DNA from 2 places in the Massilia sp. NP310 genome. Region 1 is predicted to be linked to the other one. Evidence: predicted binding sites of a transcription regulator. Region 1 holds the regulator's gene; the other holds the start of a gene.
What was found. The regulator sigma-54, encoded in region 1, starts transcription at its own class of promoters, with help from an activator protein. The targets are predictions, from matches to a motif close to TGGCANGNAANCTGCTTT.

Region 1 (4,209 bases):
ATGAAGACCCGATGTTCACACCTCACCGATATGGTGTCACGCAAAAATGGATATGCACGCAGCGGATTATGCGAGATGCCTGAGCGGATGCGCATGCTCCGGCCACACCGGGTCGAAGAAGCGCGCCACCATGTCGGGCGTCACCTGATCGAGCGAAGGCGGATTCCATCGCGGCGCATTGTCCTTGTCGATCACCAGCGCACGCACGCCTTCCAGCACTTCGCCATGCGCGAAATTGTGGCGCACTAGCGAACGTTCCATGCGCAGGCAATCGGCCACGGACAGCTGCGCGCCGCGCGCCAGCAGTTCGTGGGTCACGCACATCATCAGGGGCGAGCGCTGGCGCATCGCCGCCAGGGCGCGCTGCGCGAACAGCGTCTCGTCGCCTTCGAGCGAAGCCATGATCGCGGCGACCGAGGCGGCGCCGAAATGCGCATCGATCAGCTGGCGCTGGGCCTGCAGTTCGCCGTTGCCCGCCTGCGGCGCGAACGGCGCCGCGAAAGCGCGGATCGCCGCCGGCAGGTCAGCGCCGGGTGTGGACGCAATCAAGGCATGCAGGGCCGGCAGCTCGGCGCCCGGCACGAAGACATCGGCCAGGCCGATATGGAGCGCGTCGGCGGCGCCGATCGTCAGCCCGGTCAGGCCCAGGTAGTTGCCGAGCTGTCCCGGCGCATGCGACAGGAAGTGGCTGCCGCCGACGTCCGGAAACAGGCCGATGTTCACCTCGGGCATGGCCATCTTCGTGCGCTCGGTCACGATGCGCAGGCCGCAGTCCGGGCCGCCCTGGGCGATGCCCATGCCGCCGCCCATCACGACGCCATCCATGATGGCGATGTAGGGCTTCGGGTAGAAATGGATCAGGTGGTTCAGCGCGTATTCTTCGGTGAAGAAATCCTCGAGCAGCGCGCTGCCGCCCATCGGCGTCGCATGGCCGACCTCATGGAAGAAGCGGATGTCGCCGCCCGCGCACAAGGCCTTCTCGCTGCTGCTGGTCAGTACGACCGCGTCGACCTGCCCGTCATGGCGCCAGGCGCGCAGCACAGTGGTGAGCGCGCGCACCATCTCGAGCGACAGCGAATTGAGCGCCTTCGGGCGGTCCAGGGTGATGATGCCGGTGCGGTTGGCGACGCGGGTCAGGACGTGGTCGGTCATGGCGTAATCCGTAATGGAGAGACATGCATTTTACCGAACACACGATACGCGTCATATCGGGGAGCTGGATGCAAAAAGGGCGTCCCCTCAGACGCCCTTAGCTAGTGTGAGCCCTGCGCCTGATCAGGCGACAGCAGCGTCTTCGCCGCCGTTTTCCGGCAGGCGTTTGATCGAGGTACGGCTATGGTCCTTCAGCATTTGCTTGTGTTTCAGGATCTGTCTGTCCAGCTTATCCATCAGCGTGTCGATCGCGGCGTACAGGTCTTGCGCGACGCTTGCCACGTGCAGGGTCTTGCCCGACACCTGGACGTTGATCTCTGCTTTCTGCCTTTTTTCTTTTTCAGTGAGGTTGTCGACGGCCAGGAAGACGTGGGTGTCGATCACCTGGTCGAAATGGCGAATGATGCGCTCGAGCTTATTCTGAACGTATTCACGGATGGCGGGGGTTACTTCGAGATGATGGCCACTGATTGTGAGGTTCATACACACTCCTTTGAAAAGGTTGCACCGTGTGGACCACACCAACGCGACAAGGCACGACGGGTGTGGACGGCGCAGTTACAAGGACTTGCGGAGGCTTACAGGGGGTATCTTGAGGGCTTCACGGTATTTTGCAACCGTCCGGCGCGCGATGACCATGCCTTGTTCCCCGAGCATCTCCGCGATCTTGCTGTCGGACAATGGGTTCCTAGGGTCTTCTGCTCCTGTCAATTGTGCGATGAGCGCACGGATTGCCGTCGAGGATGCTTCGCCTCCCGCCTCGGTGGCAACGTGGCTGCCGAAGAAATACTTCAACTCAAACATGCCGTGCGGGGTCAGCATGTATTTCTGCGTTGTGACACGAGAAATTGTGCTCTCGTGTAGGCCTAGTGTATCAGCTATCTCACGTAAAACAAGGGGCCGCATGGCAACCGCGCCATGGGAGAAAAAGTTGCGCTGGCGCTCGACGATCGCCTCCGCCACGCGCAGGATGGTGTCGAATCGCTGGCGCATATTCTTGATGAGCCACTTCGCTTCCTGCAACTGCGCGCCCATCTGCGCTTCGCTCTTGCCCTGCTTGAGGAGGCTCGCGTACAGGCTGTTCACGCGCAGGCGCGGCATCACGTCCGGGTTCAGGGTGACCGCCCAGCCGCTCTTGGAACGGCGCACGATCACGTCCGGCACCACGTAGTCCGACACGTTCGAAGCGAACGCCGCGCCCGGATGCGGATTGCATTGGCGCACCACGGCCTGCACCTCGCGCAAGTCTTCGTCGTCGCAGTCGAGCGCTTTTTTCAGCTTGCTGTACTCGCGCTGGGCGAACCAGCTCAGGTAACCCTCGACGATGGTCAGCGCCATGCGCCGCGTCACCAGCGGCACGCCCGGCATGCGCCGGATCTGCAGCGCCAGGCACTCGGCCGCGCTGCGCGCGCCGACGCCCACCGGATCCATGCTCTGCACCAGCGCCAGCGCGCAGCGTAATTCGTCGATCTCGATCTCGAGTTCTTGGGGCAGCCTGGCGTGAATCTCGTCGAGCGGCTCTTCCAGGTAGCCGTTGTCGTCCAGCGCATCGATCACCAGCTCGGCCAGCGCACGGTCGCGCGCCGACAGGATGGCTTCGCGCACCTGTTCCATCAGGTGTTCGCGCAGCGTGATGGCGCAGGCTTCCAGTTGCGGGCGGCCGTCCTCGTCCTCGCCGCCGCCGGACGATGGCGCGCCGCTGTCGCTCCAGTCGGCATCGACGCGATCGTTGTCGGCGCCGCCCTCGAAACCCTCGCCCTCCTGCGCAGGCGCACCCTCACCCTCGGCCTGCTGGCCGGGCGCCGGCGGCGCTTCGCCGTTGGCGGGCGCATTGTTGATGGCGCCATCGGCCAGCAGGCGCACCGATCGGTCGAGCGGATCGTCGAGCCGCTCGAGCAAGGGGTTATCGCCCAGTATCTGCTCGATCTCCTGGTGCAGCTCGAGCGTCGACAGTTACAGCAACCGGATCGACTGCTGCAGTTGCGGCGTAAGCGCGAGGTGCTGCGAAGTGCGAAGTTGCAGGGACTGTTTCATCTAGGCGTCGCTCACATGCGGAAGTGTTCACCCAGGTACACGCGGCGCACCGACTCGTCGGCGATGATGTCGTCAGGACGGCCGGAGGCAAGCACCGCGCCCTGGTTGATGATGTAGGCGCGGTCGCAGATGCCGAGCGTCTCGCGCACGTTGTGGTCGGTGATCAAAACACCGATCCGGCGCTCCTTCAGGAAGCGCACGATGCGCTGGATCTCGATCACGGCGATCGGGTCGACGCCGGCGAACGGTTCGTCGAGCAGCACGAAGCGCGGATTGGTCGCCAGCGCGCGCGCGATTTCCACGCGGCGACGCTCGCCGCCCGACAGCGACAGCGCCGGATTCTCGCGCAGCTTCTCGATCTGCAGGTCGGCCAGCAGGGTGTCGAGGCGCTCGTTGATCTGGTCTTTCGACAGCGGCTTGCCGTTGTCCTTCTGCAGCTCGAGCACGGCGCGGATGTTCTCTTCCACCGTCAGCTTGCGGAACACCGAAGCCTCTTGCGGCAGGTAGGACAGGCCCAATACGGCGCGGCGGTGGATCGGCAGGCTGGTGATGTCGGTGCCGTTGATGTCGATCGAGCCGGCGTCCGACGGCACCAGGCCGACGATCATGTAGAACGACGTGGTCTTGCCGGCTCCGTTCGGGCCCAGCAAGCCGACCACTTCGCCGCATTCCACCTGCAGCGACACGTCGCGCACCACCAGGCGCTTGCCATAGCTTTTCTGCAGGCCCTTGACGACCAGGGTGCTGCGATCGCCCAGCTCCATCGGAATCGCCGTCATTGGGCGCCTCCGGCGGGTGCGCGCTTGGGCGCCAGGATCAGGGTGCCGCGGCCGCCGCCGGCGACGCTCTTGCCGCTTTCGTCGTTGCGCACCGTGGCCACTTCCTTGCGGTTGTCGTAGGAAATGAAGGGGCCGGTGATCTGGTTGGTCATGCGCGCGCCTTCGAGTTCGCGCACGACGGCGTTGGAATACAGGCGCACCAGTTCCGACCGCTCGTCGTACTCGATGCGCTCGGCCTGGCCGT
Region 2 (4,209 bases), 180 kb from region 1:
CGCCAGCAAGGCGGCGGTGCGCAACTTCGCCCGCTCGTGGGCGATGGACTTGAAGGAGCGCGGCATCCGCGTGAACGTCATCAGTCCCGGTCCGATCCGCACCCCGGGCCTGGGCGGGCTGGTCGACGACGCCGGCCGCCAGGGCCTGTTCGACCACCTGGCCGCGCAAGTGCCGATGGGGCGCCTGGGCGAGCCGGAAGAAATCGGCAAGGCCGTGACCTTCCTGGCCTCGAACGCCGCCAGCTACATCAACGGCATCGAGTTGTTCGTCGACGGCGGCATGGTCCAGGTCTGAGGCGCCATGCAAAAGGCCCGCCACCGGGGCGGGCCTTACGTCCGGCGCGGCGACTGCTTACGCCGACTTGTCCTGGTGCGCGTCGAGCTGCGCGCGCAATTCCTGGCCGTTCGAACGCGTGTAGTCCTTGTTGACTTCGCGCTTGATCAGCGATTTGAGCTGCGGGTCGATGGTCGAGCGAAGCACGCCCAGGAATTCGGGCGACGCCGATACCACCAGCTGTTCGAAGCGGCCGGCCTGGTGTGCCTGCTGCAGGTAGTTCGACACATCCTTGGCGAATTTCTGCGTCTCGTGCTCGGTCGGCGTGACGGCCGGCTGGTAATCGTTGCCTTGCGCGCCGGCAGGCGCGGCATGCTGGAATCCGCCGCCTTGTCCGCCGCCGATATTGTGGCCGCTGTTCTGCGCGGAACGCGGGCTCATCTTGTCGGTGACGATGTCCAGCTCGCGCTGTTGCGCGGCCGGATTGACCAGGTCTTCGACCTCTTGCAAGGATGCCGCGTTATCGGCGTCGGAAAAGATGCGTGCACGGCCGGCATTGGCTGCGATCGTCCAGGTTGTTGGCATATTACCCCCTGTAAAAATGGTGTGATGGCAATCGCCCGCTACATCGTCCCGATAATGTTGAGCCAGGACTTCTGCATGGCGACAAGTGATGATTCAGTATAGCCCTACGTGAAAATGCTCGGCGCACCGCCTTCTCTGGCGTGCGTGACTTGCGCCATCGAAACAGGCGCGAAATCAATTTCCTTCGGGCGTGCTGTAGCTAACCGACCGTACTGTTCGTGCGCGGCATCATGAATCCATCGTCAACAAGCATTGGAAGGAGTTCATCATGGGTAAGTATTTCATCGGTTGGCTGCTGGGTATTCCTGCTGTCGTGCTCGTTATCCTGTACTTCATTTTCGGCTGACGCATGTTGGTCGCACAAAAGAAAACGCCACCGTCCAGGTGGCGTTCTCTTTTGTGTATCCGGTGTATGGGCCGTGGCAAACGTCAGGGCAGTGCCGGTTCCAGGACTTTCTCGGAAGCCAGCTGTTCCGCCGCGATGTCTTGCAGGGCGGCGGCGGTGCGCGCGTCGATGCCGATCTCGCGCGCGATCGCATCGCCGGCGCCGAGCGAGCGCGGATCGCGTCCAGTGATGCTGCCGAAGATGGTCAGCGCTTCCAGATAATAGCCATGGGCGCTGCCATGATAGGCGTCGTCTCCCCATAGGTTGACCTGGCCGGCGGGTATGCCGTGATAGGGATTGGCGGCGGCCACGCCGCTGGCGATCGCGCGGTTCCATGCTTCGCCGACCGGAATCACGCCGCTGATGAAGCGCGAAGCGGCATGGGCCGCGTCATGGCCGCGGCGCACGTCCAGCGCCATCTGCCGGATCGGCTTGCCGTACCAGACGCCGCTCGGCAGCCAGGTCTGGTCGGCGCGCGACCAGGTCGCGGTCAGGCGGACGTCGACCTGCGGATTTTGCTGGTGGAATGCCTGGGCCAGCAGGCCGCTGTAATGGATCAGCTTGGCGGGGTCGCCGGGCGCGTCCTGGTCCAGCGTGCTATACCCTTGCAGCAGCACGATATCCCACGGTTTCACGATGAGGCCGTGGCGGTGCTTGTAGTGGAAATCGAGGCCGGCACCGCCTTCCGTTTCCAGGCTCACCTCGTAGTCCAGTCCCGCCTGCTCCGTCATCGCCTTGAACAGCGCCGGCACGCCGCCGATCTTCGTGCCGTTCAGGTCGCTCACCGTGTGCGGGCGGAAGCCATTGACCGCCGGCGCGCCGGCGCCGTAGGTAAAACTGTTGCCGACGAAGAGGATGGTGGTGGCGCAGGCCAGCGGGGAAAGACTCATTGCGCAGAAGGCGAAAAGCAGGGCGCCGGTGCGGCGCACGGTAAGGGAAACGGGCATCGTGATCCTATCTTGCATGTGGGAGATGTCAGTGTGCAAGGAATATAAGCGAGGAAGCAAGCAGGATTTTTGCAAGCCCTGCCGTGTTACTCTTGCTATTCGTTCAATAATAACCGGAATCCAATGAAAGCCATCCTTCCCGTCATTGCCGCCGCCACCCTGATCGCCGGCTGCGCCGCCACCCCGGCCCCGAGCGACTCGCGCGATCAGTTCATGGCGACGCTGCAGGGCATGTGCGACCAGCGCTTCGAAGGTGCGCAATCGTATGCGGTCGACCCGAACAATGAATTCGCCGGCAAGAAGATCTCGACCCAGGTCCATTGCAGCCCAACGGAGATCCGCATGCCGGTGCAGGTCGGCGAAGACCGGTCGCGCACCTGGATCTTCACCCGCCCGCAGGCAGGGCTGGAATTGCGCCACGATCACCGCCATGCGGACGGCACGCCGGACAAGGTCACCATGTACGGCGGCATGGCGAAAGAAGGCGGCACCGCGCGTTCCCAGGCTTTCCTGGCCGACAAGTACACCGCCGACCTCGTCCCCGGCGCGGAAACGAACGTCTGGACCGTCACCCTCAGTGAAGATGGCAAGACCCTGACCTATCGCTTGGAGCGTCACGCCAAACCGCGCGCCGAGTTCGTGCTGCAGCGGGTGCCGGGCTGAACCGCAGGGGCGCCATGAGCGCCCCCGTCTACCGGTCTGCCGTATGTTGCAGTGCGCAACGTTGCGACGTGATAATTTGCAAATGGCTATACTCAAATGGTCGGCGACGTCGTCCCATCTTGAAGGAGCTTCATGCGGTTCAGATCGGTACAACTATCCATGCGCTTCATCGTCCCGCTGGCCCTGGTGCTGGCGCTGTTCGGTTATTTCGCGATTCCATGGATGGAAAATCTCACCGTACGCTGGTTCGTACGGGATCTCGATACGCGTTCCCAGCTGGTATCGAGCACGCTGCAACAGCCGCTGCTCAACTACCTTGAGGACAATGATTCCGCGCGCATCAACGACGCGTTCAGCCGTGCGATCCAGGACGAGCGCCTGTATGCGCTCGCCTTCTGCGATCCCGACGGAACCCTCCGCTACAAGACCGATACCTACCCGGAGTCCCTCGGCTGCCGCCAGGGCGCCAATGCCGCGGAGGGCGAGGACGCCAATCCGGTCGTGCGCCTGCCGCGCGGGCCGGTCCATGTCTCGAGCCGTGAGCTGACCCAGGACGGCGTTTCCGCCGGCCGCCTGATCCTGGTGCAGGACATGAGCTTCATCGAGCGGCGCAGCGAAGACACCAAAAAATACATCGTCGGCCTGTTCGTCGTGCTGGCGGGCGCCATCTCCCTGATCACCGTGCTGATCGCGCACCTGAGCTGGCACGGCTGGCTCAACGGCGTGCGCGAGATGCTGCGCGGCGAGCTGTCGCCGCGCGCATCGAAGGACATGCCGCCGGAAATCGCGCCGCTGGCCAGCGAACTGCGGGCACTGCTCAACGAATACAACCGCGACCTGCAGGGCAGCGGCGTCGAATCCCAGACCTGGGGCGCCGACACGCTCAAGACCTTGCTGAACCAGGACCTGGCGGGCGACGAGATCCTGGTGGTATCGAATCGCGAGCCCTACATCCACGTCAACACATCCAATGGCGTCAAGGTGCAACGTCCGGCCAGCGGCCTGGTGACGGCGGTCGAAGCGGTGATGCGCGCCTGCTCCGGCACCTGGATCGCGCACGGCGCCGGCTCGGCCGACCGCGCCACGGTCGACGCCAACGACCATGTGCGCGTGCCGCCCGAGAACCCGAGCTATACCTTGCGCCGGGTCTGGCTGTCGAAGGAAGAAGAGCAGGGTTATTACTACGGCTTCGCCAACGAGGGCCTGTGGCCGCTGTGCCATATCGCCCACGTGCGGCCGGTGTTCCGCTCGTCCGACTGGGCCGAATACGTCAGGGTCAACCAGCGCTTCGCCGACGCCGTGATCGCGGAGGCGCGTTCCGACAACCCGGTGGTGCTGGTGCAGGATTACCACTT

Region 2: the regulator sigma-54 is predicted to act here: its motif matches at 2,249-2,266, upstream of KY496_RS21660 (PEP-CTERM sorting domain-containing protein).

What each region holds. Positions count from the first base shown of each region.
Region 1 is NZ_CP080379.1:4,733,439-4,737,647, reverse strand. It holds gene KY496_RS20855 (enoyl-CoA hydratase/isomerase family protein) at 67-1,152, opposite strand; gene hpf (ribosome hibernation-promoting factor, HPF/YfiA family) at 1,276-1,635, opposite strand; gene KY496_RS20845 (RNA polymerase factor sigma-54) at 1,711-3,051, opposite strand; gene KY496_RS27475 (hypothetical protein) at 3,106-3,186, opposite strand; gene lptB (LPS export ABC transporter ATP-binding protein) at 3,198-3,950, opposite strand; gene lptA (lipopolysaccharide transport periplasmic protein LptA) at 3,962-4,209, opposite strand, start outside.
Region 2 is NZ_CP080379.1:4,912,677-4,916,885, forward strand. It holds gene KY496_RS21650 (SDR family NAD(P)-dependent oxidoreductase) at 1-295, shown strand, start outside; gene KY496_RS21655 (host attachment protein) at 353-859, opposite strand; gene KY496_RS21660 (PEP-CTERM sorting domain-containing protein) at 1,289-2,191, opposite strand; gene KY496_RS21665 (hypothetical protein) at 2,315-2,854, shown strand; gene KY496_RS21670 (trehalose-6-phosphate synthase) at 2,987-4,209, shown strand, end outside.